One region of the Paenibacillus sp. Dod16 genome, then DNA from elsewhere that is predicted to be linked to it. Evidence: riboswitches for the same ligand, from Rfam matches in the RefSeq annotation. Region 1 holds a riboswitch; each other region holds the start of a gene.
The links. Region 1 has a riboswitch for cyclic di-AMP ahead of ACPV3A_RS29350 (C40 family peptidase). Riboswitches for the same ligand answer to the same signal wherever they lie in the genome.
Positions count from the first base shown of each region.

Region 2: it holds a riboswitch for cyclic di-AMP, as region 1 does, so the genes downstream of both, ACPV3A_RS21355 (C40 family peptidase) here and ACPV3A_RS29350 (C40 family peptidase) in region 1, are expected to answer to the same signal.
Region 3: it holds a riboswitch for cyclic di-AMP, as region 1 does, so the genes downstream of both, ehuB (ectoine/hydroxyectoine ABC transporter substrate-binding protein EhuB) here and ACPV3A_RS29350 (C40 family peptidase) in region 1, are expected to answer to the same signal.

Region 1 covers NZ_JBNDYG010000046.1:70,287-81,265, reverse strand. The annotation lists gene ACPV3A_RS29370 (L-fucose isomerase) at 5-1,798, opposite strand; gene ACPV3A_RS29365 (AraC family transcriptional regulator) at 2,003-2,860, shown strand; gene ACPV3A_RS29360 (2Fe-2S iron-sulfur cluster-binding protein) at 2,954-3,343, opposite strand; gene ACPV3A_RS29355 (stalk domain-containing protein) at 3,572-4,846, shown strand; gene ACPV3A_RS29350 (C40 family peptidase) at 5,071-5,547, opposite strand; cyclic di-AMP (ydaO/yuaA leader) riboswitch at 5,551-5,681, opposite strand; gene ACPV3A_RS29345 (hypothetical protein) at 5,941-6,468, shown strand; gene ACPV3A_RS29340 (ROK family protein) at 6,863-7,816, opposite strand; gene ACPV3A_RS29335 (copper homeostasis protein CutC) at 7,852-8,538, opposite strand; gene ACPV3A_RS29330 (leucyl aminopeptidase family protein) at 8,568-10,028, opposite strand; gene ACPV3A_RS29325 (ABC transporter ATP-binding protein) at 10,075-10,979, opposite strand, start outside.
Region 2 covers NZ_JBNDYG010000030.1:16,290-27,268, forward strand. The annotation lists gene ACPV3A_RS21340 (heavy metal translocating P-type ATPase) at 1-57, opposite strand, end outside; gene ACPV3A_RS21345 (ArsR/SmtB family transcription factor) at 204-578, opposite strand; gene ACPV3A_RS21350 (flavin-containing monooxygenase) at 711-1,748, opposite strand; gene ACPV3A_RS21355 (C40 family peptidase) at 2,012-2,488, opposite strand; cyclic di-AMP (ydaO/yuaA leader) riboswitch at 2,492-2,625, opposite strand; gene lgt (prolipoprotein diacylglyceryl transferase) at 2,878-3,783, opposite strand; gene ACPV3A_RS21365 (disulfide oxidoreductase) at 4,173-4,604, opposite strand; gene ACPV3A_RS21370 (DsbA family protein) at 4,623-5,306, opposite strand; gene ACPV3A_RS21375 (cytochrome c biogenesis CcdA family protein) at 5,412-6,125, opposite strand; gene ACPV3A_RS21380 (cytochrome c oxidase assembly protein) at 6,170-7,027, opposite strand; gene ACPV3A_RS21385 (ArsR/SmtB family transcription factor) at 7,320-7,685, opposite strand; gene lpdA (dihydrolipoyl dehydrogenase) at 7,769-9,178, opposite strand; gene ACPV3A_RS21395 (cadmium resistance transporter) at 9,204-9,839, opposite strand; gene ACPV3A_RS21400 (class I SAM-dependent methyltransferase) at 9,865-10,536, opposite strand; gene ACPV3A_RS21405 (heavy metal translocating P-type ATPase) at 10,836-10,979, opposite strand, start outside.
Region 3 covers NZ_JBNDYG010000039.1:4,241-15,219, reverse strand. The annotation lists gene ACPV3A_RS26450 (flavin reductase family protein) at 1-366, shown strand, start outside; gene ACPV3A_RS26445 (SDR family NAD(P)-dependent oxidoreductase) at 554-1,297, shown strand; gene ACPV3A_RS26440 (exosporium glycoprotein BclB-related protein) at 1,355-2,245, opposite strand; cyclic di-AMP (ydaO/yuaA leader) riboswitch at 2,745-2,890, shown strand; gene ehuB (ectoine/hydroxyectoine ABC transporter substrate-binding protein EhuB) at 3,268-4,101, shown strand; gene ehuC (ectoine/hydroxyectoine ABC transporter permease subunit EhuC) at 4,103-4,756, shown strand; gene ehuD (ectoine/hydroxyectoine ABC transporter permease subunit EhuD) at 4,759-5,421, shown strand; gene ehuA (ectoine/hydroxyectoine ABC transporter ATP-binding protein EhuA) at 5,436-6,293, shown strand; gene ectA (diaminobutyrate acetyltransferase) at 6,319-6,831, shown strand; gene ectB (diaminobutyrate--2-oxoglutarate transaminase) at 6,848-8,140, shown strand; gene ACPV3A_RS26405 (ectoine synthase) at 8,137-8,529, shown strand; gene thpD (ectoine hydroxylase) at 8,544-9,452, shown strand; gene ACPV3A_RS26395 (DUF2179 domain-containing protein) at 9,449-9,979, shown strand; gene ACPV3A_RS26390 (DinB family protein) at 10,106-10,630, opposite strand; gene ACPV3A_RS26385 (helix-turn-helix transcriptional regulator) at 10,707-10,979, opposite strand, start outside.

The DNA of each region.
Region 1 (10,979 bases):
AACCTTATTTATATAGAGGACCGAAGTTCTGACAAGCGCGGAAGTCTGCGCTCTCCGGATCGGTCGTTCCGAACATTCCCCATGCACGTGGGCGGAACACCTCTTCGGCTGGCACATTATGCATGTTGACCGGAATACGCAGGACCGAGGCCAGGGTAATGAGATCCGCTCCGATATGTCCGTAACTGATTACGCCATGGTTAGCGCCCCACTGGTTCATGACCTCATAAACGCTTGAGAACGCACCCTGTCCCGTAAGGTTCGGCACAAACCAGGTTGTTGGCCATGTCGGGTCTGTACGCTTATCGAGCGTGTCGTGTACCTCCGCCGGCAGATCCACAGAATAGCCTTCGGCAATTTGCAGCACGGGACCAAGCCCTTTTACCAGGTTAAGACGGAACATCGTCATCGGCATGCCGCCGCGCGTCAAGTAGTCGGTCGAGTAACCGCCGCCCCGGAAATACTCCAAGTTAGCCGGTCTCCACTGCGTAGCCTTCAGCGTGCGTTCGACCTCTTCATCCGTAATCTCCCAGAATGGCTTCATTGCCGGTTTGCCGTCAATCTCCTGCTCACCTGTTCCATCCAATGCAGCCGAGCCGGAATTGATCAGATGCAGGATGCCATTCTCTGCTTTTCCTTCAAGCTTATAGCCGGTAACCCGTTCTACCGAAGCCGGACTCCAGTAAGTACGCACATCCGCGAAAATCTGTGCCGTATTGGTTAACAGGTATCCGAACAGCATGCCGACTCCGTTCAGGCTGTCATTCTCGGTTGCCACGATATACGGCGAACGCCTGCCGTTCCAATCGAAGGAGGAGTTGAGGATGGTCTCCAGGAAATCACCGTTAGGGGAATGATCCGTCCACTGCCGCTGACCTTGGAATCCGGAAGCGATAGCGCTGTGACCCTGAGCCTCTTCTTCAAAGCCAAGCTCCTTCAGGCGCGGATTACCGATCATCAAATCGCGGGTGATCAGCGTCATTTTGACGACGGTTTCCCACTCCAGATCCTTGCGCTCCCGACTGTTCTGGAGATGATCCGGATTGTTATCCGGTCCTTCCGTACAATTCTCCTTCACCCAAGCAAGCGCCTGTTCATATTCTTCAGGATCATAGATGCCTTCTTCCAAGCGGCGCGTAAACTCGCTCATATCTACATATTCGTTCCGCATGCCCAGATACTCCTGGAAGAAGCTGTCGTCCACGATCGAGCCGGCGATGCCCATCGACACCGAGCCCATGGACAAATACGATTGTCCGCGCATGTACGCTGCAGCCAAGCCGCTCCGTGCAAAACGTAGAAGCTTCTCTTGAACGTCGTCCGGAATACGGGTATCCCCTTCATCCTGAACGTCTTCACCATAGATTCCGAATGCAGGAAGCCCCTTCTGGGCATGGGCCGACAGTACCGCGGCCAGGTAAACCGCGCCTGGACGTCCTGTTCCGTTAAAGCCCCATACCGCCTTCGGACGCGAAGGATCGACATCCATCGTCTCGGTGCCGTAACACCAGCAAGGCGTAACGGTTATGGTTAGGCCGACTTCGGCATTTTTGAATTTTTTGGCGGCTGCAGTTGCTTCAGCCACTCCGCCAATGCACGTATCCGCAATGACGCATTCAACTGGCTCGCCGTTCGGATATTTGAGCTCCTTCGTCAACATCTCGGCGACGGCCTTGGCCAGATTCATGGTCTGTTCCTCGAGTGATTCGCGAACCCCTCTCCGTCTTCCATCTATCGTAGGGCGAATCCCGATTCTCGGAAAACCGTCCCGCCATCTGTAATCGTTTTCAATTGTCATGTATGTCACGCCTCCCTATAAGGATTATGACATCATTGTAAGATGATTCGGTGCAAGAGATAACCCACTATTTTGTTATATCGGCTCCTAATTTCAGCAAGACAGTGAACCATCCCGATTAGCAGATGTAAACGATTTCCGCACTGAAAGGGCGTTTTGCATTATAATAGGTAGAGGATGTTGCTTTCCAGGAGGGACAAGACCGTGCCAAAGATCGAAATCTCGCATAGCAAAAGTGATCACTTCCGCTTCATCAAAAATCCGCAGCTGCTCTTTGCCGGGCAGGTCGTGGACGAGGACTTCTTTTATGGACCGCCACAAATTCATGATTTCTGCGAGATCATCTATGTTGTAGAAGGACGCGGAGAATTCACGATTGCAGGAAAAATATACGAACTCCACAAGGGCGATGTCGCGATTTATAACCCCGGCATTCCTCACGAGGAGAGATCCATCACGGACGGACCCTTCAAGGTGATCTACTGCGGCGTGGATTCGCTTCACATTGAAGGGGTTCCCCAGGGGATGCTGCTCCCGGCCTATGTGGAGCCAGTCATATCCTGTGAGAAATACGCCTATAAAGTGGAAAGCTATCTTTCCGAGATCCTCCGTGAATGCGATTCGCAGGTGCTGGGGTATGAAACGCTGAGCACCAACTTGCTGATGTCATTGATTACCGTCATCTATCGCATTGTGGACGTTAAACACCAATTCCAGTCCTTGAAGGGCAAGAACGAAATCGCACTGCGGACCAAACACTTTATCGACACCAACTATACCCAGAGCATCAGTCTCAAGGACATTGCCGATACGATGTATGTTAGTCAGCATTATTTATCCCATCTGTTCAAAAAAGAAGTCGGCGATTCCCCCTTCAATTACTTGATATCCCGCCGGATTGAAGAGGCCAAGCGCCTGCTGGCGGATTCCGAAATGCCGGTACATGAGGTTGCTTCCCAAGTCGGTTACGGCAATGATAAGTACTTCTCGATGTTATTCAAAAAAATTACCGGTCAAACGCCGAGCTCGTTCCGGGAACAGAGCAAAATGGGGATTGAGTAAAGGATTGCAGTATTATCTTTCCAGCAAAGCAGGCAGCCGTTGTGGTACGGCTGCCTGCTTTTAAATATGAACGGCAATCTGCCTTCAATGTCTTCAAAAGTATGGGGCATGCTTGATTTTGATGGGACCGACCGCTTCGATCTTGCTCTGGCATCCCAGTCGATAGCCTTCTTCGATTTCTTCTGGATCGAGGCGCCGCTCTTCGGCCAAATTGGGCTCGGACAAATACTCGATTCCCTCCACCACCATGCAGCGGCAGCGCGCACAAGTTCCTCTTTTGCAAAAAGAGTTCCAGTCCACCTCATTCCGCTCGGCCAGATCAAGCACCGTCATGCCAAGAACAGGCGCCACGCTGCGGCGAACCTCGCGGCCTGCAAGCTCAATGATCGGATCCGGTACGGCTTCCATTATCTCTTCTGCTTGAGGGATCGAGGCTTTGTCTCCGCTATCCCCGCCCTTTTTCTTCTTCCAGAATTTAAACACCCGTATTATCCCCCTATGCATGTCATCATCAGGTTATGTATCAAATCCTTCATTTATTATACTGGAAAGTTTAAAAAATCAATATGCTTACTCATATCTATTCTATGACATTGACATCATGGAATTGGAACTCTATGAAAATTTTGCTATACTAGCGTATGCTAGACCCAATTCCATATTCTATGAAATCATTCTATTATTTTAATGGATCGGAGGAAATACATAAGCATGCTGCACAAACAAATAGGAAAAACAGCTGTTGCTGCCGTTCTTGCCTTATCCCTGCTCGGCACCACCCCCCATGTTAGCCAGGTACATGCAGAGCCTGCCATATCGGTAAAGCTGGATGACGTTACGCTAACCTTTGATGCGGCTCCGCGGGTTGACAAAGGGGTCACCTACGTTCCATTCCGGACGGTTGGAGAAGCACTGGGCATTCAAATCACATGGAGTAGCAAGACGCAAACCGTGAAGGCCATTGGCAGCGTGAAAGGCCAATCGACTGAAGTATTACTTCAAGTGGGGAGCACGAACGCAACCGTCAATGGAAAAAAAGTGAAGCTTGCAGCTCCGCCGGTGGAGCGGGAAGGCCGTGTGCTGATCCCGCTCAGCTCGTTCAGCAGCCAATTCGGCGTTGATGTCGGCTGGAACCAGGCGACTCGTACAGTCTCCCTCGTATCGCCACAGCGCGACATGCATTTGAGAGCTTTCTATGCATTACAATCTTTCCAAGAACGGGATCTTGTGGGATCCATGAATTCAGTTGCCTTTGGCTGGAGCCGCATCGATCGCGAGGGTCAGTTCACGCTTCAAGGGGATGAGTACCGCCTCCCCGCTGCGGCTGGCGACGTTACGCCGCAATCGATTGTAGCAGATGCTGCAAATCAGAATATTAAACCATATCTCATGGTTTATGCCTTGGATGGGAACGGCGAGTTAACCAAGGTCCTAAGCGATAGCAACCTGCGCCAAAAGTCTATTGAAGGCATCACATCCGCGGTAGCGGAGAACGGATTCGGCGGTGTTGTGCTTGACTTTGAAGGGCTCGGATTTAAACTGGATGCCGTGAAGCAGCAGAAGCTGCTCAATGATTACGTCAAGCAATTGAAAGCCGCATTGCCGAATGACGTTGCCCTGTCTTTAGCCGTGCCGCCATTGAACAGCGCCTATAAAGGTTATGATTACAAGACACTGGCCTCTATCGCTGATGACCTGATTGTTATGGCCTATCAGTACAATCCGGTTGGAACCAAATCTCAGGTTCCCGAACCGAACAGTCTGGTGGACCAAGCGATCCAGCTGGCACTCCAAGCAGGCGTCCCGAAGCAGAAGCTCCTGCTTGGCATCAGTTTAAGCAGCYAAACCGCCACTTCCGTGGACGATAAACTCGGCTTGGCCAAACGTTATGACCTGAAGGGAGCCGCCTTCTGGCGTCTGGGCTTGTTCCGTCTCTATAATAATGGAATGGAAGCTGCTGTGAATGCCTCTGTTGTTAAGGAGTAACCGAACACCCCCTTGTGGGATGATAGACTTATAGTAACAAAAACGTCTATCGACGTACTTTCACAGATGACAGACAGTTAGTAGAAGTTTTTCTTGCGATATCAGGAAGTCACAAGCTTCGAAGTTTATACTCTCTCATATCTAAAAAAAGAAAGCCTGACAAGGTCATCCCTTTGTCAGGCTTTCTGATTATGTATCGTACTCTAAATGGCTGCGTAATCCAACTAGCTTGCGCTTCCTACCAGCTTTGCATAGTTTTCTTGACTCAAAACACGACGTGCCGTGACATAACGCGGCTCGTAATAGGAATCGCTAAGCTTGCTGATTCTGACTCCCTTGCTGCTGGAAGCATGTGCAAATTGTCCGTCACCAATGTAAACGCCTGCATGAGAAATTCCGCTACCGCTCGTATTGAAGAATACCAAATCTCCAACCCGCAGATCTTGGCGATCCACATGTTCACCGGCTTGAGCCTGGCTTTGGGAAGTGCGCGGAAGATCAATGTCGAAATTTCTAAACATGTACAGTATAAATCCGGAGCAATCAAACCCGCTGGTAGTCGTTCCGCCCCATTTGTATGGAGTTCCTACCAATTGCTTCACTTGATACTGAAAATTCGGTTGTTGATCAGCAAATGCTGAAACGGCACCAGAAGAAAAAATAATTGCAGACCCTAGCAAAGTGATGACAAACTTCTTCAAAATATGTTCTCTCCTTCGATGCCTACGGAGTTAGCTAAGGGTTCGGTTGAAGGTTCCCTATACTCTCTATACAAGAGTAATTCACCCAAGACGGTTCCCCCGTTTTCACAAACGAAATTCGGCAAAATTCATTAACGTTTTGTAACCTTCTCTTAATATAGTATACAAGCAAGGATGCTGTCAATGATATCCTAAAAATCTATCGTTTTATGTTTGGAGCTGTCGTAAAGATGAAGAATTTCGGCAGGAGATTGGTTAACCGTCTCACTCAGTCATGACAATTATGTAACTCTGTTCTCCTTTCCGCGCTGCTTTTTTAATTAATCTAGCAACTTTTTACAAATCTATGCGTTTACATATCAGAAATGAAATTAAAGAGGTGATCCATCACTTATGAGTCAAATAACGATGGCAGAAGCACTAGCTGTCCGGGCAGCAATTAACCGTCTCATCAATCAGTTGATGTCGGAACGCTTGAACAACAGCAGCACGATTATTGAAAAAGGGGAGACGGCGGAATACCCTACGCGCAGCGTAGATGCCATTACGGAAGAAATCGAAGCGGCCGCGGCGGATTATAGGAAGCTGGATTTGCTGATGGCAATCTCCAATACCACGCAGACTATTCCCTGGAACGGCTCCGACATTACGATCATGGAAGCGATCGAGCTGGCCAAACAAATACGCAGCGATATCGGACAGCTTGCCCATCTCGGTTCCCGCAAGAAGCTGGAGCGCCAGAGCAGCCGTGGCAGCGGAGACGGTGCCATAACGCTGTTCAACGTCGCCTTATATGATCCAGAGGCTTATCAGGCGCTAGCCCGCAAGAAGGAACGCGAGGTAACCAAGCTCTCTTCGCTGATTGAGCATGCCAATCATACGTCTTTGATTACGTTTGACGCATCCAAGTACATGGAATAGCGACAGCCGCCGGCTCCAAGCCTGCAGGTCACCCCACGTGCGGGTTTGGAGCCGGCGGTTTCCGCCGGCGGGCGGGAAAGTGCGAGCAACCGTTTATTGTTTGTCGGATACAAACAAACCTAACCAGAAACCAAAAAAATCGACTCCAGCGCAAACGGATGACGGTTTACGGTTCACGCCTATCACTTGTTACTTGTTACGGACTTATGACGCAAATAAATGATCGCTCCGTTTCCCGCTCTCTCTATGAATAATTGGAAAGCCGCCCTTCTGAGGGCGGCTTTTGTTGATTTCTCTTTAGCTAGGTAACTGGATACTACGTCGTCATTCCGAGCGCTCTTTCTGGTATCTATTTATCATTGATCCTATTCGTATCATTCTCTTCAGGCCTATGCTACTGGAACAAAGCCGCAGCTCCAACCAGACCAACATCGTCCCGAAGTCCTGCAGGAACGATCTCGTACGTCCCTAAATAGGACGGCATGACCAGCTTATCCGTCATTTCCCGCAGCTGCGGGAACAACAGCTCACCTGCTCTGCTCACACCCCCGCCAATGACGATGCGATCGGGGTTAAAGCTGTGAATGACGTTAACCAGTCCAAGCGCCATGTAATAGATGGCACGATCAATGACCTCCATTGCAACGGGGTCTTGAAGACGTTTGGCCTCGAATACATGCTTGGCGTTCACTCCCGCATCAGCTGCCGCCAGTTCTGATATGACACTTGGCTGGGTAAGCATTCGCTGGGATGCTGCGAGTCCGATGGCTGTTCCAGAAGCAAATACCTCCCAACAGCCGTGGCTGCCGCAATTGCACTGCGGACCGCTGGGATCAATGATATGGTGTCCCAGTTCCCCAGCAAAGGAACTGCTGCCCAAGAACAGCTTCCCATCCAGCACGATGCCTGAGCCGATACCGGTGCTCAGCGTCACGTACACCATGTTCGTCGCCCCTCTTCCGGCACCTCTTACATACTCTCCCCATCCGGCTGCATTAGCATCATTCAGCACCTGAACCTCCGTATGCAGCTCACGTTCCATCCATGCTTTGAGGGGAACATTCGTCCATTGCGGCAGATTCGTCCCATGGATGACAATGCCCTCCCGGCTGTTAACCGTTCCCGGCGAAGCCATGCCAACCCCTCGGAGCGATTGGCCGCCCGAGACGCTGCGAATCATATTCGTAATTCTCGTAACCACTTCTTCGGCCGTACGCGCGCCTGCCGTCTCCATTTGCTCCCGGTTCAGCAGCTGTCCTTCGGAATCAAAGAGCGCTGCCGCGATCTTCGTACCCCCAAGGTCAACGCCAACCACAAATTCTTGCTGTTTATTCAATACGGTTTGCAATTTTTGTTCACCTGTTTCCGATAGGTTTGCTACTTCTAATGATGTAAGCTGTCAGCCAATGATCGCAGCTCAACCGGATCAATGGGCTTCAGCCCTGATCGGCCATACCGGACAGCGGAGCCGAAATGCACCTCGCTCACGCCGGTCTGGTCGATAAAATCATGTATGATTTCCCACTTCAGGCCATTGCCTGCCAATATTTTAAGCTCGCTTCCTGCCGTATGTTCTACCAGCTCCCGAATTCTCGGGATGGCTTGCGGTGCAGGCTGCGGCCCGCCAGACGTTAAGACGCGGGTAACCGACCGGTATTTCTGCAATGTACGAAGCCCTTCGAACTGATCCTCCAATTCATCAAAAGCCCGGTGGAACGTGACCTGCATATCCCCTGTCCATTCCAGCATTTTGACTAAGGAGACCTCGTCAATCTTTCCTTCCGGAGTCAGCATGCCGATTACTACGCCAGCTGCGCCTGCCTTGCGGATCGCCTTCACCTCCGCAATCATGGTAGCTATATCATGTTCGTTGTACACAAAGGATCTGCTATGAGGTCTGACCATGACATGAACAGGAATCTGAACGGCTTTCACAACCTCTTCTACAAGCCCGATTCCCGGCGTAAGCCCGCCTTCGGTGATCGCCGTGATCAATTCCAGGCGGTCCGCGCCATTCTGCTCTGCTGTGATGGCATCATCCACGCATGTTGCGATTATTTCAAGCAGCATCATCGTCACTCCTTATTGAAGTTGATTCTTTATGCATGGGAAAACTGCTTCTCCACATAATCCGCGAGCAATCTAGCGCCATATCCAGTAGCCCCCGCTGCAGAATGAGGAAAATCCCGTTTATACTGGACCGTGCCCGCCATATCGATGTGAACCCATTCCATGGAATCCGCCACAAAATGACGGATAAACAGCGCAGCCGTTATAGCGCCAGCCAAAGTGGACGTACCGACATTTTTCAGATCGGCATAATCGCTTCTAAGCTCTGATTCGTACTCGTCCATCAGCGGCATAGGCCATACGCGCTCACCGTTACGCTCACCGAGCTCAACCAAATCGGCCGTAATCTGTGGGTCGCCCCAGATACCCGCAATCTCCAAGCCCAATGCCGCTCCGACATTACCGGTGAGGGTTGCGATATCAATCACTTTATCTGCGCCAAGATTCGCTGCATGCAGCAGCGCATCGGCAATGATCAATCTGCCCTCCCCATCCGTATTGGCGATCTGAACGCTTAAACCATTCGGATAATGAACGACGGAAGATGGTAGCATCGCATCCGGTCCCGATAAATTATCCGCAACGGCGATCAGCGCCGTTACGCGTACCGGAGCTTTTTGCGATACCAGAATATCCATGGCACCCACGACCGCTGCAGCGCCTCCCATATCCATACGAGCATCGCTGATGTCCCGGCCGATTTTAACGTTCATGCCGCCCATATCAAAGGTTACGCCTTTGCCGATGAGTACAATATGAGGGCTCTCCTTATCGGAACCCACCCCATTATAGGCAATCTCAATCATGGCAGGCTCATATTTGCTGCCGGCTCCCACGGCGATCAGACCGTTCATCTGCCGATCATGGAGCTCTTCTCCGCGATACACATGTAGCTGAACGGGTGCCTTCTTGAAACGGTCCTTAACAACCGCTACGAACGCTTCCGGATTTAACGTTTCCGGAGACTCATTCACCAGGTCTCGGGTGAACTGCGTCCCTTCGATCCGGATTATTGCCGTCTGTATAATGGCTTCCAGATCTTCACGGGAAAGCCCCTCCCAGTCTTCTAGTCGAAGATGAAGAGACAGGGATTGCAGATTGGCCGTGACCCCGCGATGCTTATTGAATTGATATAGTCCATACATCCAGCCTTCAACCCACGCCTGAAGTTCTTCCTCTATCGAAATCCGGGAAGATGCCCCGACGCCGCGGACTGAGGGGCGAATCAGCGCTGCGCTTGTTTTATTCTCCTTGAGCAATGCTCTCGCGGCTGATGCGCCTGTTCTGCGCACTTGCTCCAACGTCAGGTTTGAACGCTGCCCCATGCCGACAACGAGATCATCCGCTTCTTGATCGGAGCGGCCATAGAACCACGTCAGCGTCATGCGCTGCTTTCGAGATTCCGTTAAACGAAAATGAGACTCCGCCCCCTCATAAACCACATAAATCGAAGTATCTGCCAGGTGAGCTTCATCTATTGTGATGTTCATCGAGCCTTCCCTCCTCTATAAGAGAATCATCGCTGTTAAGCGTTTGTTAAGCGTTTTTCATGATTTCTTCGTCATATAAATGGCATGCCACCTGATGGCCCGGCTCAACCTCACGATATACCGGCGTAATCTGTTTGCACACTTCCATGCAGGAAGGACAGCGTGTATGGAAGCGGCAGCCTGTCGGAGGATTCACCGGACTAGGCAGATCACCCTTCAGAATGATCCGTTCCTTCTTCTGCTTCGGATCCGGAACGGGTACCGAGGATAGCAGCGCTTGAGTGTAAGGATGCAGCGGGCGATCATACAGCGTATCTTTGTCGGCGGTCTCCACGAGCGCTCCCAAATACATGACGCCGATCCGGTCGCTGATATGCTCAACCACGCTGAGATCATGGGAGATGAACAGATAAGTCAGGCCGTATTCCTCTTGAAGATCCTGAAGCAGGTTCAGCACCTGCGATTGGATGGAAACATCCAGCGCGGACACAGGCTCGTCGGCAACAATTAGATTTGGACGCACGGACAGCGCTCTGGCAATGCCGATCCGCTGCCGCTGACCGCCGCTGAACTCATGAGCAAAGCGTTCGGCATGAAAGCTGTTCAATCCGACCGTTTCCAGAAGCTCGCAGGCCAGTTTGTCCCGCTCTTTGGTGCTCAGCTTGGTATGAATCAGCAAGGGCTCCGCGACCAGCTCTTTGACCTTCATCCTTGGATTCAGAGAGGCGTATGGATCCTGAAATACCATCTGCATGTCTTTGCGCAGAGGGCGCATCTGATTCTCGTTGTATCCGCTAATATCCGTTCCGTTAAACAGCACCTCGCCGCTATTCGGCGTCAGCAGTCGGGTCACCAGGCGGCCTGTCGTCGATTTGCCGCAGCCGCTTTCGCCTACCAGACTGAAGGTCTCGCCCTTATGGATCGCGAAGGAGATTCCATCCACGGCACGAA
Region 2 (10,979 bases), on a different contig from region 1:
TTGTTGTTGTGCTTCCATCGTATGTTCTCCTTTCCACCAACCTTGCCGTACACACATGAACAATTATTCATATGTTATTTAAACTCATTATATTCAAATGAAAAGTTAGTTGTCAATTATTTCGTACATTCTCCGCTACATTAGGTGAAGACTTCTAAACACAACAAAAACAGCACCAGCAGCTGACTGCGGGTGCTTTTATGTTATTCTCCATGCATTGTATGTTGTAGGGTTTGTGTAAAAATTTGCTCGATGTGTGTATCATCCAATGAATAAAACACCGTCTTGCCCACTTTACGACGTTTTACGATCCTCATATTACGAAGGTATCGCAGTTGATGCGAGATCGCTGACTGTCCCATCTCGAGTAATACAGAAAGATCATGGACACATAATTCTTTCTGCAATAAAGCATTGATCAATTTAACCCGAGTAGGATCACTGAAGGCTTTAAACCAGTCTGCCACTTGAACAGCTGCATGCTCATCAATCATTCCGGCCCTAACTTGTTTTAAATCAGCCTCAGACCCAAAGCATGATGTGTCACAATCTTCAATCAAGGGATCCTTCTGCTCCATTTTCGTAATCACCATCCTATTTACCATTACCACTTATTTTATAGCAAAGGCACAAAAAACGAAAGGATTACGATTAACAAACCGAATTTTGTCAGAAGAAAAGTGTCCCGAACTACTACTCCTACCCTATTTTTATTCTCTCAGCAGATGATCAACAATACGCTTAGCATCATATTTCACCCATCCAAGCAGTGCTGACCCTCTTGATGTTTGCCACGGTAATCCAACAAAGTAGAGTCCTTTTACAACGGATACACCTTCCATATGATCGATATGCCCATCTTTAAATGCCGCTTTTATGTCTATCCAGTGATCATCACGTTTAAAACCTGTAGCCCAGATAATGTTGTCGATATGTATAGGAGTTCCTTCGTTCTGAAAATATAACTTTTGATCCACTATCTTTTCCGTCCTTGCATGGAGTTTTATCCTTCCTTGTTGAATGAGCAGCTTCAACTCCTTTCCATAGATCTGTTCTGGCATTGCGTGTAACCATTTACCTAACATACTTTTGCGGTTTGCTGTTAGAAAGCCCACCTTGTCAAAATACCAAAAAATACTCTTGCCGAAAATATGTAACGGTTTATATTGGATCTCACTGCTTGCGGACAAATGCACTTCAAAATCATCTGCCAATTCACTGGAAATTTGGGCCCCGGAGTTTCCTGCACCTACAACACAAACAACCCCTTCTTTAAGTTGGTTCTTATTTCGATATTCAGAAGAATGTAATTGTATAACTGCATCACCAAGCTTGTCATGAAAAGAAGGTACTAGTGGCTTCTGAAAAGGACCGGTGGCTACTATAACTTTTTTTGATCTAAATGTACCCTCCGATGTGGAGACTTCAAAGATTCCATTGTTCATGGTTAATGATGTAACTTGTGTATTACTTTGAATAGGAAGCTCTAAACGATTCGCATAATCTTTCAAATAATCTGCAACCTCATTTTTATGTGGTAAACCCTGAGGATCACCTTGAAAGGGAACACCTGGTAGACTATTATACATTCTTGGCGTAAACAGATGAAGAGAATCATAGCGATCTCTCCAAGAGTCACCAACCTCCTTGTGACCATCAAGGATGAGAAAATCCACAGATTTTTGTTTGAGATAGTAAGCAGCCGCAAGCCCGGCCTGACCTCCACCGATGACTATAACATCTAACATATAAATATCATCCCTCCTTTTAATATTTTTATTTAAAGTATCATATGAGCATTTATTCATCAATAATGAATATCCCAACATTGAGTATCGGCAGAAATGCACATCTTCTAAATAGGCATCAAGTCATTGGTGTTTTGTACATTGAAGTAATAAGCACCAACGTATGTCTAAGAAGGAAACACGATTGCAAGCCCCATAAGGGTAACATTGAATTGAAATCATAAAACAAGCCCTTCATAAATTGAAGGGCTTGTTTTATGATTTCAATTGTAACTTCCGACCATCATCGTGTAACTTTTTTGACTAATGGTTCTTCTTGCAGTTACATATCGTTGTTTATAATAGGATTCTGACAGTTTACTTATCCTTACACCCTTACTACTGGACGAATGTGCAAATTGACCATTGCCAATATAGATTCCAGCATGAGAAATTCCCCTGCCACTCGTATTAAAAAAAACTAAGTCACCCGGTCTCAGATTATCTTTTGAGACTGGAGTCCCCACTTTGGCCTGAGCACTCGATGTACGTGGCAAATCTAAGTTGAATTTATCAAAAATGTACAGAATAAAGCCGGAACAATCGAAACCACTTGAAGTTGTACCTCCCCATTTATAGGGTGTTCCAACGACTTTACTTACTTCAGTAGTCAACTTAGGTTGATTATCTGCAAACGCACTGGCTGTTCCCGAAGATAATATAATGGCAGACCCTAACAACGACAGTAACATTTTCTTCAAGATTTTTTCTCCCTTCGATGCCTACGGAGTTAGCTGAGGGTTCGGTAGAAGGATCCCTATACTCCCATTACTACAAGAATAATTCACCCAAAAATGGTTCCCCCGTTTTCAAAAACGAAATTCGGCATAATTTATGAAATTTTTGTAACCCTACATAATGTAGTCTATTTTTTCGCGATTGTCAATCTTATCTTTAGAATTCTTTTCCTCCTTAAATTAATGTTAATATTTGTTTAAATCCCCGTACCTATTGGACTTATATCAGAACATTAATCGAAAAGAATTCGTATTGAACGCAGAAACAAATAAAACAATATTGTAATACTTTTGCTGAGGTTCGAAATAAATAGCAGTCGAACCAAGTTCGACTGCCTCTTATATTAAATTAATTAAGATCTATTACTGGCGATTGGGTCTTCATATCGCTCATGATGGTTTCTAAACCTTCGGTATGCAATGAGGCAAATGGCAATTAGGATAATAAAGACACTCAATAACTGCGAGACACGAACTGTACCATAACTCATTTCGCCTTCCTGGAACATAAGCCCCATCGGTGACCAAAGTAATTTCATCAAATTTGCAAGCCAGTTAGAGGCAAACCAGGCTAAACTGTCGGTACGCAGTCCTTCGATAAAAAACCGTCCGATGGAATACCAAGTGAAATAAGTCAAAAATAATTCTCCTGAACGTAGAAAAGGCTGGCGTCTCAACCATAAGAGCAACAACAAACCAACCAAATTCCAAATGGACTCATACAGAAAGGTCGGATGATAATAGACACCCTCGATATTCATTTGATCGACAATAAAGTTAGGCAAGTGTAGTGTTGTCCTGAGAAAATCCTCAGATACTGGCCCTCCATGAGCTTCTTGATTTATATAATTTCCCCAACGCCCGATCAATTGTCCTATAATCAAACCCGGAGCACATAGATCTGCAATACGCCAAAAATTATAGCCACGTATATGAAAGAAAAAAATCATAGCAACGATCGCTCCGATTAAAGCTCCGTAAATGGCGATTCCACCGTTCCATATTTTGAAAACGTCCCAAAAGTTATCGCGGTAATCTTCCCACTTGAATATGACATAGTAAGCTCTAGCCCCGACGATAGCCGACGGCACGCCAACTAGCACCATGTCCAAAAAGAACCCTGGATGGATCTGATACCGCTTGCCTTCTTGAATAACAACGATTAGACCAATGAGAGCTGCTACGCTTAAGATAATTCCGTACCAGTATAATTGGATTGGCCCTAATCGAAATGCAATTGGACTAATCGCATCGAACAAACCCTTTCACCTCAATCCCATATCGTTAGTAACCGATAATATTGATTCATAATTAATGATGAAATTTCGATTAAACATCCTATATTTAAATAAGGAAGGCGATACATGTTGAACAATGATACTTTTCTTTCAATTCTCAAGCCTAGGATTATGATTTTAAGCTCACTGTTACTGTTTACTATGATTAGTATCGTTTTCCTGACGGATATCTATTTTATTGATTTCAACAGTACCGTTCATTTAATAGCACATTATATCAGTCCGTTTATCATTCACTTACTGTTATCCCTTTTTGTGAAGAACAAGGTGTCCTGGTTACTTGGTGCAACGCTGACAACGATTATTTCACTAGTACTGATTCTAGTAGTCGTTTTGGTGTTTTTTAGCAATTAGTTGCCTGGTCTTGGGCTCACGCCAGCCTCAGATCTTGTGAGTACCATTAAGATTGTAATTAAAATAAATGCTACTAATGCGAGAAAAGGAATCGTTATAAAACCAAACCAATTAATGTATTGTACATTACACGGCACCCCGTTCGTGCATGGCTTGATTGCTGCAAATCCAGGGACCTTCTGCTCCAAATAATGAAATAATGAAACGCATGCTCCAAAAATCGAAAATGGAAGCACATATTTTTTTATGCTTGTCTCACTGTAAAAGGCCGCAATTCCAAGAATGATACTGAGTGGATACATTAGTATTCTCTGATACCAGCACAATTCGCAAGGAATAAACCCCCTTATCTCGCTAAAATAGAGGCTTCCAAGCGTTGCTGTAAGTGCTACAACCCAAGCTAAATATATTGTTTTGTCACGTACCACTACTCGATCCCCTCCCATCTACTCCTTCAGTTGCGCATTGATTAAGGATGATATCTCCTCATAATCAAACGGGTTCGTTACCATAACATTATTGATCATAATCGTGGGTGTTTGTTGTACATTATATTCACGGACTAATTCCTCATCTAAAGCAACTTGGTCTTCGATCTGCTTACTTCCCATATCTTCTTTAAGCTTCGCTAGATCGATATTAGGTGTATATTCTTTAGCAAGCTCCAGCGCCTTTTCTGGGGTTAGCCATGCGTTATCATGCTGCTCTGTTTCAGGTTGTGCATTAAATACTTCATGATGAAATGTCCAATATGCGTCAGGATCCTGCAGTAGTATTGCTTCTGCAGCAAGTGCGCCTGTTTTTGACTCATCACCATGAAAAAGAACATTAATATAGGAGAATGATGCTTTTCCTGTTTCGATAAAGTCCTTCGAGAGTTGTGGCATTATATTCTCTCCCCAGGCTTTGCAGGAGGGACATTTATAATCTCCAAACTCCACGATAGATACCTTTGCGTTTTTGTCACCTAGAGTAGGCTGGTTTTCCGTGGCCGGTGGGTTGTCAAATACCCCTTCCGAACGATTTGATGGTTGGCTGTTCTGGTTTAACAATACCAAAGCTACCACCAGGCCCACAAAAATGATGGTGAAAATAACTAGATTTTTTGATGATTTCTTCTTATTATTCATGTTTCACCTCAGCTATTTATTCGTTTAGTTGCTTTTTTTTTAGATGTTTGCTTACTTGCCGTTTTATATGTTTATCACCGCCTTAATTCCAGATCTCGAACTACATCAAAAACCTGTAAACCCGCCGTATAGCCCGATTAACCATATGGTGATTTTGGTCATTTGATCTGTGTAAAGCAATATTCCGGTAAGAACCATCATCGCCCCGCCAATTTTCATCATTAGTGAAGAATATTTTGAGATCCATTTTAATCTGCCAATAAAAAAGGCCATAATGAGAAACGGAATCCCAAACCCTAATGTATATGCACTTATGTAACCCACTGCCTTCTCAGGGTTTGTTACTCCCATAGCTAAAACGGCTGAAAGAATGGGTCCGATACACGGTGTCCATCCTGCAGAGAATGATAATCCAACTAATATCGATCCAAGATATCCTGACGGTTTATGCTTAAATTGAAACTTCCTATCTTTCATTAAAATCTGTAACTGAATAACTCCTAGCATGATTAATCCCATTACAATCACTAATAATCCACCTAATTTTTGAATCAATTCGCGATTATTCGAGAACAAATCTCCTACTAAACTGGCTGATAACCCTAATGCGAAAAAAATGACAGAGAATCCTAGCATAAAGCATATGGTATGAGCAAAAGCCTTCTTTTGCATGATCCCCTTACCATCCTTTAACTCCTTAACAGAAATTCCGGTAATGTAAGATATATAGGATGGATAGAGCGGAAGACAGCAAGGAGATATAAAAGACAAAAATCCTGCTGCAAATGCTATCCATAGAGTCAAGTTCTCTGGGCCCATGAGTTAACTTCCTTTCTACAACGAGAAGCCATCAATAATCGTAATTAATAGTTATTAAGTTGATTCGGTGAGTCATATACAGCTTCAGCAACTTCAATGGAGTCATCATGTTTCTCCTTTCGGTACCATCTTGCAGAAATGATTGCCAGTGTGACTACAAATGCTGCCTCTTGCGTCATTTTCATAATAATTCCGCCTAATTGCTGATCATCAATTGGACTCAAAAATGAAAATAGTTGGGGAGCATTCACATATGGATCATAGAGAATGTTGCCGGCAAAAATTATGGCTACACATGCTGGATATAACAGGATTGCATTCGCTGCAATATACCCTAACTTTTTTACATTCGATAGTTTATCAAGTTCTGGTACAGGGCACATAAGTGGCCACCACATCTGAAATGATGCAATTACTAACAAAACATGATATAAGCCTCCTAGGAATGGGATCTCCATCAGCTTATTAAAAACAACTGGGAAATGATATAAGGATAAAGCAGAGTTAAATAGAAACATGGCTAAGATAGGTTGATTAAAAAATGAGAGAAACTTCGAGGAAAACTTGGAATTTAATAAAGGGCGTATTAACCATGATGGCGTACCTAAATAAAAAAACAGCGGCATAATAAAGTATAATAAAGCTTGCTTCAGCATGTGAGCGCTAAATAACACATGATGACTAAACGCATTGATGGGACTTCCAACCGCTATATAAAACGTAAACAAACCTGAAATAAACAATATTTTTTGTCTGGTTTTAACTGGTTCACTTTCATAAAAGCGGTTACGTAATGGACCAACATATAACAAGTAGATTACAGATAATAAAACGGTTATAAAAAATACGAGCGGACCCCATAATTCTGAAAAACTAAAATGTGTTAATACACTCTGGTTCATCAATGGCAAAACTCCTTTTCCATATCAAACAGTTAAAAGACTACACAACATAGTATATTACAAATTAAAGATTACTGGTTATTACAATTGTTTGTCAACTTACTGAACTGAATATAATATGTGTATTTACCATTTGATTTTAGGACTCGACAAGGAAATGAACAAAGAAACGGGAAGATCTGCACTCTAAGTGAGTTCAATCTACCCGTTTCTATTCGTCAATTAATATGAGAAATCACAAAATTTACAGATTCATTTGAACAGAACTGGTCCTCTTTGGATGATTATAGGCTCAAAACTGAATACTTTCTGACTGATGGTCTACAGCTAGCTTTATCAGCTGCTTTAACTGCATATCTTCTAGTGAGTAAAACACAAGTTTTCCTTCTTTGCGGTATTTCGCAATCCCCATATTTCTAAGCAGTCGTAAATGATGGGATGCTGTCGCCATTGTAGAACCAATAATATTGGCCACATCGCAAACGCACAACTCATCCTCATCGCATAAGGCATAGGCGACTTTTAACCGTGTAGGATCGGCAATGACCTTAAAAATTTGGGACATATTTTGAAAATCATGATTACTCAACTTTGCTTTAACACGTCTCACTTTATCTTCATCGTAACAAAATATATCGCAGGTATCCTCTGTTGACATGTGTAACACCTCAATCTCATACTCATTTGAGTATTATCATATTTCAGTTACGGATGGTTGTCAAAAAGCCAATACGCAGCAAACTAAATATGAATAGGATGTCCAAGAGCAACTTCAGCTGCTTCTGCAGTCAATTCACCAAGTGTTGGGTGAGCATGTATGGTAAGCGCAATGTCTTCTAAGGTTGAACCCAGTTCAATGGCTAATGCGAGCTCCGGAATCAGATCTGATGCATTGGTCCCTATAATTTGTCCACCTAACACAAGACCTGTCTTCTTATCCCCTACTAACTTTACAAACCCTTCAGCTGAGGTCAAAGATAATGCTCGAGCGTTAGCAGCTAAAGGGAATTTACCTGTCAATACATCAAAACCCTGCTCTTTAGCTTCGAACTCAGAAAGGCCAACTGATGCAATTTCCGGATCAGAAAATACAACGGAAGGAATCACTTTATAGTCAAAAATACTTGGAAGTCCTGCAATAGCTTCTGCTACGATTTTCCCTTCATATGAAGCTTTATGAGCTAACGCCGGTCCTGGAATAATATCTCCAATCGCGTATATATGTGGTAGACTGGTTTGACCTGACTCATTGACTTCAACAAGTCCTCGTTCTCCTATTTGGATACCAATTTTATCGAGACCAAGTTCACCATCCGTATTGGGTCTACGACCGACTGTAACCAGTACATAATCAGCCGTCGCTTGTCTTTCTTCATTATTTACTGTAAACGATACGGTAACTTCTTTCTCTGTTTGCTCAGCTGACTGTGCCATCGCATCCGTATACACAGTCGCACCCAACGAACTTAAGTTCTTACTTATAATGCGTGTGATATCCTTTTCGAATCCTGGCAATATGGTACTGGATCCTTCTAGTACCGTGATTTCTGTTCCGAATTTTGCATACATTTGTCCAAGTTCAATACCGATATAGCCTCCACCAATGATAATGATACGCTTTGGAATTTCAGTAAGGCTTAAAGCTTCCGTCGAAGATAAGATACGTCCTCCGAATGGAAATGATTTTAATTCAATCGGACGAGAACCTACTGCGACGATGCAGTTTTCAAAATGATAATGGGAGCTTTCCTGCTTATTGGATACTTTTACTTCACGCTCACTAATAAATGTTGCTTCTCCTTTGATAACCGTAATTTTATTTTTCTTCATCAACGACTGGATACCTGACTTCAGCCGATCAACCACGTCCTTCTGCTTCCATTGCTGAATTTGGGAGAAGTCAATTTCAATATCCCTTGCTGTTAATCCGGGTATTCCCGAATTATGCATATGCTCGTGTCGATGTGCTGCCGAGATCAACGCTTTGGACGGTACACACCCGCAATTCAAACAAACGCCGCCTAGTTCCGACTTTTCAACCAATAATACTTTCTTCCCGAGCTGAGCTGCTCTAATTGCAGCCACATATCCGCCTGATCCTCCGCCAATTACCAACAATTCAATGTGCTGATTTGCTTGATCCATCCTAATCTCCTCCATCTTGTTGTTTGTATAATTACTTTAATAAGCTTCTGACAACATCTAAAACATCACCATGAAGCATGATGGATATACCCAGAACGATAAAAACGATTGGAATGATAACATTACCGTACTTTTGCAATATCTTTACAATAGCTGGGAAACTCGCTAGACGATAACCCAAGAAACACCAGACCGCAACCATAACCAAAAAAACGAGCGCGATATAAATAAGTGAGTCTCTGCTTTGGGTTGTAAAATAAGGAATATATATTCCTAGGTTATCTCCACCGTTCGCAAAGGTAATCGCTGCAACCTTAGCAGTCAATGGACTAAAAAAACGATTACCGGTTAATTGAGACTTTACATCACCTAATTTCTCGAGTGCTTCTTCTGCCTCATCTTCCTCTTTGGTGAAAAACATTCGAATACCAAGATAAATCGGTATCAAGCCAAGGAACCCAGCCCACTCTGGTGGCAGAAAAGTAAAACCCAAGGCACCAAGTAAGCTCAGTATTACTAAAAGTCCGAATCCAAGGTACTGACCAATCACAATTTGCATATGGCGCACTTTATCGATTTGGGCAAAAAAGATCATGAGGATAAAAATGTCATCAATGTTGGTTACGATAAAGGTACCTATGGCTGATAAGAGTTGTGTAATGGACATATTTGATCCTTCTTTCTATATGGGCTTAACTACACTTCTTTGCTTTATAAAGTGAAAGGCTACCATATAAGGTTGCATACTGTTTTGTTTCATTCATCGTATTAAATCCGGCCTTTAGCGCAAATCCAGGTAAAAGTCCCTTAACATTATCCGTGGTGGTTGAAAATCCATCGAGGATCTGAATGGAATAATATGCAATACGCATAATGCCATTTTTCGCTTTCCCCCAATCGGCGATATGAAGCTCTCCTTCTGGTTTAAGTACTCTGAATATCTCCTTTAAGGTTTGGAGCTTGTTTGTTGTGGTTAAATGATGAAACATTAGACTGGTGACCACACGATCAAAGGAGTGATCAGGGTATGGTAATTCGTACGAGTTACCTTGATCAAACTTAATGCTTAAATGCCTCTGCGCGGCCTTTGCCTCTGCCATTCGAAGAACATCGGGATCAATATCAAGACCGGTGACCTCTGATTCAGGATAGCTTTGTTTTAATTGCACCGTTAACGTACCTGTGCCACACCCGAGATCCAGTATTCGTTGTCCTGGATAACTTTGAACTTGTTTGATTAATTGGTTTTTAAATGTAGACTCTCTCATTGTCCAACGTAATACAGAATCGTAAAAAGACGTAAGCCAGTGAAACCGTAGAGCCGGAATGTAATCCGATTTGGTTTTGTCATTTGTCTTCTTCATTGATCTTCCCCAATTCACTGAGAATTAATAATCAAACAATTGTTTGAATGTGAGATTATAATACACCATTATTTTCTATTAGTCAAATGTTCGTTTGATTGTTTTCTGCACAAAAATGGATTATTTCCTGATCGGATTGTCTTGTCCCAAACGAAAAGACACACATATCCAATGTGTGTCTTTTAAAATGAATAAAACCTGCAATATGACTTCGTATGGAGAAGAATCTCGCACCCAAAAAATGTAGAGCGAAGAATCAAGAGATCTTCCTAAATTACACGTTGAATTGTTACTGTGAGTTATTCTTTCACACGCATGAGTCGTAATCCATTCAATGCAACGAGGAGAGTAGCCCCCATGTCTGAAAGTATGGCAATCCATAGCGTTAACCAACCGGGTATAACCAGCAGCAAAGCGATGAGCTTGATCACTAATGCAAACGT
Region 3 (10,979 bases), on a different contig from region 1:
ATCCACATCGTGGACGAAGACAACGTTGAGGCCGTGAATGAAACGGCGGCGAACCTGCCTCCGGACGAGAGTGAGCTTGACCGAACCAATTTAACCCCTGTCGTAAGCGAGGTTGTTAAGGTTCCCGGCGTTCTGGAATCCAAGATTCGCATGGAATGCGTGCTGGAGCAGGTGGTCACGTTGAATGGCGCGGATCAGCTGCCTGCTGCTGATCTGCTGATTGCCCGCGTAGTCCGCTTTCATGTTTCGGAGGAGCTATACGAGCAAGGCCGGATTGACGCTGCCAAGTTGAAGCCTGTCAGCCGTATGGCGGGAAACATCTATTCTGCACTGGGAGAGATGTTTACGATCGAGCGGCCGGTATAACAACGGACGGGCGGATAAAAAGGTTAGGACGCAGCGAATATCAAGTTATGACTTCATATGCCGTCATTCGACACTACGTAGGTTTAAGAAAGAAAAGGGGCTTGTGGAATATCATGCCTGAAGTATGCAAACTCTACATGAATGTGGAGCTGATATGATGAATTCACAAAATAGGAGTGGTCGACAAATGAAGTTTGAATCCAAGGTTGTCATTGTGACGGGAGGCGCCAGCGGGATCGGCGAAGCAGCGGTAAGGCTTTTTGTGGAAGAGGGAGCCAAGGTTGTTATCGCGGATTATTCGGACCGGGGACAAGCAGTTTCCGATGAATTAAGAGGGGCAGGCTTTGAAACGCTGTTCGTTAAAACGGATGTAACCCAAGAACAGGAAGTTGCAAATATGGTGAAGCAGACGGTTGAGCATTTTGGCCGTGTCGATGTATTGTTCGCCAATGCAGGCATTGCTCATGATGCTCCTGCCGATCAGTTGTCGATGGACAACTGGCAAAGAACGATTGATATTAATCTGACAGGAGTGTTCCTGTGCGATAAATATGTAATCCAGCAAATGTTATCCCAAGGAACCGGAGGGGCGATCGTAAACTGCGGCTCAATCCATAGCCATGTCGGAAAAGCGGGCGTTACCGCCTATGCTTCCGCTAAGGGAGGCGTTAAGCTGTTAACCCAGTCGATGAGCGCAGATTATGCTCCTAAAGGGATCCGGGTTAATGCCGTATGTCCGGGATATATCGATACTCCTCTTATTCAGGGAAGAACGGAAGCGATCACCCAGCACCTGGTCGGCCTTCATCCGATGGGCCGCTTGGGACAGCCGGAAGAAGTAGCCAAAGCCGTGTTGTTCCTCGCCAGTGAAGATGCGTCCTTCATTACAGGCACGAGCTTGCTGGTGGATGGCGGATATACAGCCGTGTAAATAAAGCAAAGCCCCGATATAAAATCGGGGCTTTTTTTTGCAGGTGGAAAACGAAACTTATATAATGCTGACACCAGCGCTGCCGTAACCTGCCACTGCAGTGACAAGTGTTGCGCCAGCTGCGGTTGCCGAGAATACCATTAACAGGCGTGTATTGGCCGGCACCGGAATAGCCAGGCCTTCTACGAAGCCGTTGCTTACCGTACCGAGAGCGAGAACGCCCGTAAGAGGCGGAGCCAGCGTAACAAGAGCGCCTGGTACCGGTGCGAAAATGTTGCTTGTAGCCGGCGCACTGTACAGTTGTGCTGTAATTGTAACGGTAGTTCCCAGCAGGGAAAGCGCCACAGTAGTGCTAAAGGTAGCGGAGATGCCAGTGATGGTACCGGCTCGTGGCGTGTTAAACGCCATGTTAAGCAGAGTTCCAGCGGCTCCAGTGAGGTCAATCGTACCGCCAGCCAGCGTAAACGTATTGGCCGAGTTACCAAATCCTACGAGACCAACGGATCCGACTAATCCGCCTAAAACGGTGGTCAGAGCAAGCGGTATGCCGGATGCGAATGGGATGATGGCTCCTCCGGCGGCTGCTCCTGTAGCCCCTGTTGCCCCAGTAGCTCCAGTAGCTCCAGTAGGTCCCGCAGGTCCGACAGGTCCGACAGGCCCGACAGGTCCAGCAGGTCCGGCAGGTCCAGCAGGTCCTGCAATACCAGTTGTCGGTCCGGCAGGTCCCACAGGCCCGATAGGTCCGACCGGTCCAACCGGTCCGATAGGACCCTGAGGACCTACAGGTCCACGGATAGCTCTTGGGCATCGACGCTTTTTAATGCCACCGCCGTGGCCTTTATGATCACCATGACCATGAGACGGGCAATGCTTTTTCTTCGCATGAATGACTTTTTTCTCTATTTTTTTAAGAGCACACAATTTTCTCTTTCTAGAAGAACGTTCCAAATGAAGCACCTCCTTTAGATTTTTTCTATACTACGCAAATACTCTCGGTACGGCATGGGTTAATAGCGCATAAATGATAGATAAACACCTATAATTTCCAGAATGTACGCTAGCCCCGGAGGCATTCATCTATTGACGAATAGCAAAACTATAGGATGAATTTCGGATTTCCCTACGATATTCATAGGCTCGGTACGCAGCGGTTCAAAAAAAAAATTTGCGCCGTATTTACGCCGTAAATGTGTGGGGAAAGCTTTCACAATCCGAATGTAATTCATGGCATAAACGATCCACCACATGAATGAGTAAGGGAGGCATGGCAAATGCCTGCTATATAGCGAAAAATGAGACTGGAATAAAATTACTGCATCGTTGGGGGAGAGGCTTGAATGAGGCATTTTTCATGCTTGTCATAGGCCCTGGAAGAGCGGAACTTCCGCCTCTGAATTTCCAGAAAAAGCGGTTAAAGGGGTTTGACTTTTCCTGAAGTTCCCTTTATCATGGACACACGCTTAGTTTCCGGCATACATTTTCCGGAAAGCGGGGGAACCAGTTTCATCAGGGGCGAGTCACTTGGAATCACGAGTGTAGGGTACCATCTTACCCGAGTCCGTCAGCTAACCTCGTCAGCAGTGGATGGGTCTTGCATACATAATGGATGTTCATAACAAAGGCCCTTAATTCTCTTTAGGGGCCTTTTCTCTATTTTTTGACCCCCTGCTGGCGGAGCTATGTCTAGATCCCCTGTTTGGTGGTCTTTTTGTATTCTGCTAAAGAGGAGGGGCAAGGCCTGCAAATGTTTAACCAAAACCAATTAAATCGGTCAGATGGCATTGGGTTTAAGCGTGGAAGGAGATGGATGAATCATCTTCCCTGAAGGTCCGACCCATGCAAGGTATCTGAATACGCTTAAATCCTAGTTAACATATGGGTTAACATGGATAATTTCAACATGCCATTTTTAAGAATACCAAAGTCATAATGAAAGGTTGTGGGAAGTTTTGAAGAGAGTGGTTGTACTGATGTTGTCATTGATTATGGGGGTGTCGCTTGCGGCTTGCGGCGACAAAGGGAGTACATTGGAGCAAGCCATTGAGCAGGGGTATATCACCGTGGGATTTGCGAATGAGAAGCCTTATGCCTATAAAGAGGCCAACGGGGAGCTGACAGGAGAAGCGGTTGAGATTGCGAGGGTTATTTTGGAGCGGCTTGGCATCAAGGAAATGAGGGGAGAGCTTACGGAATTCGGATCGCTGGTTGCCGGACTGCAGGCCGAGCGGTTTGATCTAATTACCGCAGGCATGTTCATTAATCCGGATCGCTGCTCTGCCGTATTGTTTGCTAATCCGGAGTACAGCATCGGGGAAGCCATTGCGGTGAAGCAAGGGAATCCGCTGGGACTTGGAAGTTATGAGGATATTGCCAATCATGACCAAGCTAAGGTCGCCGTTATGACCGGTGCGGTCGAAATCGGCTATATGGAAAAGTCCGGCATTCCTACGGACCGGATTGTGCAGGTCCCCGATCAAGCCTCGGCCATTAGCGCCCTTCAGGCAGACCGGGTGCATGCAATTACCATGACGGGGCCGTCCCTGCAGGCGATGCTGGATTCGGCCAGCGACGACAGCATCGAACGCGTGGCTGATTTCGAGCAGCCGGTCATCGACGGCGAAAGCGTTCGCGGTTATGGAGCTACGGCTTTCCGCCAAGCGGATACCGAGTTCCAGGAGGCTTATAATGCGGAGCTTCAAAAAATGAAGGAGTCGGGCGAGCTGCTGGAAATTTTGCAGAAGTTCGGGTTCACAGAAGAAGAGCTCCCGGGCGAGATGACGGCCGCTGCCCTTTGCGGGGAATAGCATGCCGAATTCGTGGATTGATTTTCTCCCTACGCTGTTGAAAGGGGCGGAGATCACGATTGTAGTTGCTTTCTTTTCAGCCATTCTTGCGGTCGTGATGTCCTTTGCAGCCGGGTTATGCCGACTGTCGAAGCTGTGGATCATTCGCACGTTGACAGCCGTGTACGTGGAAGTCTTTCGGGGGACCTCCTTGCTGGTGCAGCTGTTCTGGTTGTATTTCGCCCTTCCGTTCATCGGCGTCGAGCTTCCGAAAATGCTGGCTGCGATCCTCGCGATCGGACTGAACTTCGGCGCATACGGCTCGGAAATCGTTCGCAGCGCCGTGTTGGCCGTTCCGAAAGGACAATGGGAAGCCGCTGTAGCGCTTAATCTGAAGCCTTGGCAAAGACTGTGGAATGTCATATTGCCTCAAGCGTCCCTGCGAATGCTTCCCCCTTTCGGGAATCAGCTTGTGGAGCTCATCAAATCCACCTCACTGGTTTATTTCATCACGATGGCGGATTTAACGTATCAGGCGATGGTGCTCCGCAATAATTACATCTCCTGGACGACCGAGATTCTGGTGCTGCTGCTCCTCATGTATTTTGTCATTGCTACGCTCGTTTCGCTGGCAGTTCGACTGCTGGAGCGTAAATGGACAGCGGGGAGGTTATAGTCATGTGGGATTGGAACTATGTATGGGATATCCTGCCCCAGCTCTTGAGTGCATTAAAAATGACGGTATGGGTGACGATCTGCGCTTTCGCGGTGGCATTGATCATCGGATTGCTGCTTGCTTTTGCAGTGCGGAGCCGATTTAAGATGCTGTCACTAATAACCAAAGGAATGATCGAATTCATTCGCAATACACCGCTGCTGGTGCAGGTCTTCTTCCTGTATTACAGCCTGCCGCTTCTTACCGGAATCTCCATTCCGGCCTTCTATGCCGGGGTGATCGGTCTCGGGCTGCATTACAGCACATATCTGTCCGAGGTGTACCGATCCGGAATCGAGGGAGTGCCGAAGGGACAATGGGAGGCTGCCACAGCACTGAATTACACGAAAGCCCAAACCTGGCGAAGTATTATCCTGCCGCAAGCGGTGCCGCCGATCATTCCGGTACTGGGTAATTATTTGATTGTTATGTTTAAAGAGACGCCGATTCTATGCGCCATAACGCTTGTGGAGATGATGCTGACGGCTAAAAATATCGTGTCGCAGTCGTTCCGTGCATTTGAACCGTATACGATGGTCGGGATTCTGTTCCTGGTCATCAGTTATATCGCCTCATTGCTTGTGCAAAGGCTGGAAAAACGCATGAATCTGCAGCGTGGAAAATAAAAGGAGGGAATCAATTGAATGCCGTTGTGATCGATGAGCAGGCGGAAGCGTCGAAGGTGCCGCAGCAGGAGGGAAATCCCGTTACCGCTACGGGTACAAAGCCGATTGTGAAATATACCGGCGTGACCAAGTCGTTTGGTGATCTACAGGTGCTTAAAGGCATCGATCTGGAGATGCAGCCTGGAGAAAAGGTGGCTGTGATCGGTCCAAGCGGATCGGGCAAAACAACGATGGGCCGGATGCTGATGACGCTGGAAGAACCCACCGAGGGAACCATCGAGGTTGATGGTGAGCTGCTCTGGCATATGGAAGAGAAGGGCAAGCTGGTTCGGGCCAATGAAAAGCATTTGCACCGGATGCGCTGCAATGTCGGCATGGTCTTTCAGCATTTCAATCTGTTCCCGCACATGAACGTGCTTCGGAATGTGACGGAGGCCCCGCGCAAAGTGCTGGGTTTATCCAAGGAGGAGGCGGAGGAGCGGGCCGTCTCCATGCTCAGTAAGGTCGGTTTGGCCGACAAATTGAAGATGTACCCGTCCAATCTGTCCGGGGGCCAGAAGCAGCGGGTTGCCATCGCCAGAGCGCTGGTCATGCGGCCAAAGGTTATGGTGTTTGACGAGGTGACCTCGGCGCTTGATCCCGAGCTGGTCGGCGAAGTGCTGGAGGTCATCCGGGAAATCGCGGAGGAAGGCGAAATGGCCATGATGCTGATTACGCATGAGATGGATTTTGCGAAGGAAATCGCGGACCGCGTCATCTTCGGAGCCGAGGGAAGGATCGTTGAGCAGGGCACGCCGGAGGAGATATTCGATAATCCCCAGAGCGAGCGGCTGCAGAGCTTCCTGCAGCGATTCCGTTCCAACGGAAATTAGTTCTGGAAAGAGGTGATTGTATAGAATGGCTGTGGATACCGATACCGAAATTGTTTACCGAAGACCGAAAGCCCGGGATGGTACCCGGGTGTGGGAGCTTATACGCGACACCGGATCGCTTGATCTGAACTCTCCCTATTGCTACATGCTGCTTGGAGATTACTTCCATGATACCTGCATGATTGCCGAGCATGAAGGAGATATCATCGGTTTTATTTCCGCCTTCCGTTCTCCTCGCAATCCGGAGACGCTGTTCGTATGGCAAGTGGCCGTTGCTAATTCGCATCGGAGGCAAGGCGTTGCAAAGGCAATGCTGACAAATCTGATGAATCAGAAGGCATGCCATGGCGTCCGTTACATTGAAGCTACGGTATCGCCGAGTAACATGGCGTCCCGTCGTTTGTTTCTCGGTTATGCCGAGGAGAAATCCATTCCCAGCACCGTAACCGTAGGTTATGGAGCAGAGATGTTCCCCGATGGAACGTCCCATGAAGATGAGCCGTTATTCGTGATTGGCCCCTTTTTCAATGACATTTAAACAATTGGAGGGAACTATGGACAACCAAGTCATGGAGAAACCGAAGCTTACTGTGTTTAACAAGCTGGAATCGGAAGTAAGAAGCTATTGCCGGAGCTTTCAGACGGTTTTTGACAAGGCCCGAAATGCGAAGCTGTGGGATACGCAGGGGAATGAATACATTGATTTTTTTGCGGGAGCCGGGGCTTTGAATTACGGACATAACAATGAGAAGATTCGCGAGAAGGTAGTCGACTACATCCTGAAGGATGGCGTCACGCATAGCCTGGATATGGCTACGGGTGCGAAGGAAACGTTTCTGACCCGATTTCAGGAGATCATCCTGAAGCCGCGCGGGTGGGATCACAAAGTGATGTTCCCCGGTCCGACCGGAACGAATGCCGTAGAAGCCGCGCTCAAAATCGCCCGTAAAGTGACAGGGCGCAGCACCGTTCTGTGCTTCACGAATGCCTTTCATGGCATGTCGCTCGGATCGCTGGCGGTAACCGGCAACTCCTTCAAGCGCCAGGGTGCCGGCGTGGATCTAAGTCACTCCGTGTTTATGCCGTATGACGGTTACTTTGGTGACGACGTGGATACGATGGCATATATGGAGAAACTTCTGGATGATCCGGGAAGCGGAATTCCGCTGCCGGCCGCAGTGATCGTCGAGGCGGTGCAGGGGGAAGGCGGATTGAACGCCGCCAGCCGGGAATGGCTGCAGAAGCTTGCGCGCATCTGCAAGGATAAGGGAATGCTGCTGATTTTGGATGATATCCAGATGGGCTGCGGCCGAACCGGTCCGTTCTTTAGTTTTGATGATGCCGGTATTGAACCGGATATCATATGCCTCTCGAAATCGATTGGCGGCTTTGGCTTGCCGATGGCGATTACGCTGATCAAACCGGAGATTGATATTTGGGAGCCGGGGGAGCATAACGGTACCTTCCGGGGCAATAATCTCGGATTCGTTGCCGCAGCCGAAGCGCTGAATTATTGGAAAACGAAAGATTTTCAGCTTGATATCGGCATCAGGGAAAATCGGATTCGCCAATCATTGGAAGGCGTTGTGAAGGATTATCCTCAGCTCGGCGGCGAAATCCGCGGCAGAGGCATGATTCAGGGGGTTGCTTTCGATAAGCCGGAGCTCGCAGGCAGGCTGTCCGAGATGGCCTTCGAGCATGGACTGATTATGGAAACGTCCGGTCCGTATAGCGAAGTGGCAAAGCTAATGCCGCCGCTTACGATTGAAATGAACACATTGGCAGAGGGATTGGGGATATTTGAGAACAGTATGAAACAATTAGCAGCAGAGGAGAGGTTGTCATGATTGTTAAACATTTGGAAGAGATCGTGGATACCAAAGACGATATCGATACCCAGACATGGAACTCGAGAAGGCTTCTGCTTACAAAAGACGGCATGGGCTTCTCGCTCAATGATACCCTCATCAAGGCGGGAACGGAGACGCTGATCTGGTACAAAAACCACGTCGAAGCCGTGTACTGCATCGAAGGCGAGGGGGAAATCGAGATTGTCGGGGGTGAAACGCACCCTATTTCCCCAGGCATGATGTATGCGCTGGACGGTCACGAGAAGCATTATTTGAGAGCTCGTTCGCAGATGCGGATGGTTTGCGTATTCAATCCGCCGCTTACCGGCGCGGAAGTTCATGACGAGGAAGGAACCTACCCGCTGCTTGCCCCAAATTTGGACTAAGGAGATGATATGCGATGAGTAATAATCATGTGTCGGCCCTTCAGGAAAAAGAACTAGACGTTTATCCTTCAAGAGTGCATTCGGAACCCCGGATCCTAAAGAGACAGGATCCTGTCGTTCATTCGGAATGGACACCGGATGCTGCGTTAACGCAGGAGCAATCCGACTTCTATGAGCGCAACGGATATTTATTCCTGGAAGACTTCTTTGGTCGAGAGGAGCTGTCGGTATATCAGGCGGAAGCCCGCAGTTTGCAGGTATCGGCAAGAGAGCTGGATAAGGATGAAGTGATCCGGGAGCCGGGTGGGAACGAAGTTCGATCGGTCTTTGCGGTGCACGAGAGCCATGAAGTGTTCAAGAAGCTGTCCCGGCATCCGAGACTCTTGGCGATCATGGAGTATCTCTTGGGAAGCGAGACGTATATCCATCAATCGCGGATTAATTACAAGCCGGGCTTCACGGGCAAAGAGTTCTATTGGCACTCTGATTTCGAAACATGGCATGTTGAGGATGGCATGCCTCGTATGAGAGCTTTGAGCTGCTCCATTGCTCTGGAGGATAACTACTCTTATAACGGACCGCTTATGGTTGTGCCTGGATCGCATAAGGAATTCGTGGCCTGCATCGGCCAAACGCCGGAGAATCACTTCAAGGATTCCCTGCGCAAACAGGAATACGGCGTTCCGGATCATGACAGCCTGACACGCATGGTGCAGAAAAGCGGTATCGACACACCTGTCGGTAAAGCCGGTTCAATCGTGATTTTTGACTGCAATATTATGCATGGTTCGAACAGCAATATTACGCCGATGCCGCGCAGCAATATCTTTATGGTTTACAACAGCGTGGAGAATAAGGTCAAGCAGCCGTATTCGGGCCAGAAGCCAAGACCAGAGTACATCGCCACCCGCGATTCTTTATGATCTCGCTGTCACTTATCGGCTCCATCATCGGCATCAACGTGGTTTATGTCTCGATCTTTTCGCTGCGTCTGATTCTGATGATCAAAGGCAGGAGAGGGATCGCCTCTCTCCTGGCCATGCTGGAGGTATTCGTTTACTTGCTCGGCCTTAATCTCGTCCTGCAAAATCTGGACAATCCCTTTAATATGGCGGCCTATTGCCTGGGCTTCGGCCTTGGCGTATATGCCGGCAGTCGGATCGAAGAGTATCTGGCACTCGGGTACATCGTGGTACAGGTTATCGTGAATTCCGTTGAGACGAACCTGGCGATGAACCTGCGGGAGAAGGGGTATGGCGTGACTGCCTGGGAAGCGGACGGTAAGGATGGCAAACGGCTCGTGCTTCAAGTTCTCGTGAAACGGAAGAATGAGCGGCGGTTGATGGAGTCACTATCCAAAATGTCGCCGCAGGCGTTCATTATCTCCCATGAACCGAAGAGCTTTAAAGGCGGCTTCTGGGTACGCTTGACGGAGGGACGCAAATTGTAGCACGCTTTTAACTAGAAACAGGAAAGCCTGCTTCGGACCCGTTCGGAGCAGGCTTTTTGGCTGCGGCTTTTGCCGGCCTGAACCGGTATGGAATTCGGATCAGGGGATTGCCGATATTGCTGCGAGTTATTTAGGCAAGCACCAACTCCGGTTCACTCTGGTACCAAAAAAAGCGTAGTCGGTCATCGCGGAGGAGCTTCCGAGCTGGCGCATCATGGCAGCAATATTTCCACGATGGTAGGTGCCGTGGTTCACGACATGAAGCATGATCTCGGAGAGGCGGGTGTCCCGGATCCCGGCATAAGGATTATCCAATCGGATCATCCGTTCCAGGTCAGGATTTTGGCCCAGAAAGGCCGTGAATCGCTCGGATAGTTCGATAAACCGGAGGTTTAGGTCCTCCAGTGAGATGGACTCAAGCTCTTCCCGAAGCTGGAAGGCCTCTGTTAAAGCCTGCTGCATATCCATCCCGGACAAAATGTTGATCCATCCAAGATCCGCCGTGTAAATGTGAATCAACGCCTCGGATACGGTTGGGAAAATGCTCGTTATTTTCTGATTGTGCAATTCCCCCGGCAGCTCCAGCAGACGGTTGAATATCGCTTGGTTGGCCCATACATGGTACTCATACATTTTTACAGGATAATTCATCGTGATCGTCCCCTTTGGCTTCTTCGTTTTTGCTTTCTTGGGAACATTGTAAATAAAAAAGTATGACAGCGGACTGTCATACTTTTGTGTATACCTGCAGCATTTTTTCTAATTTGGATTGCATGAGCGTCCTTAAGCCAGCCGGCTCAATGATCTCGATATCCTCACCAAAGCTTAGCAGGGTCGACCAGAGCCACCAGGAATCCGGATCTTGGACCTTGAACGTGAGACGGAGCGAGCCGTCTTCAAAAAATTCCCGCTGTACATCATAGAATTGATCCATCGCTCTGGCCAAGGCCCGGGGGGATACGTGAAGGATGACTTCCATCGCATCGGATGAAGGCTCCCA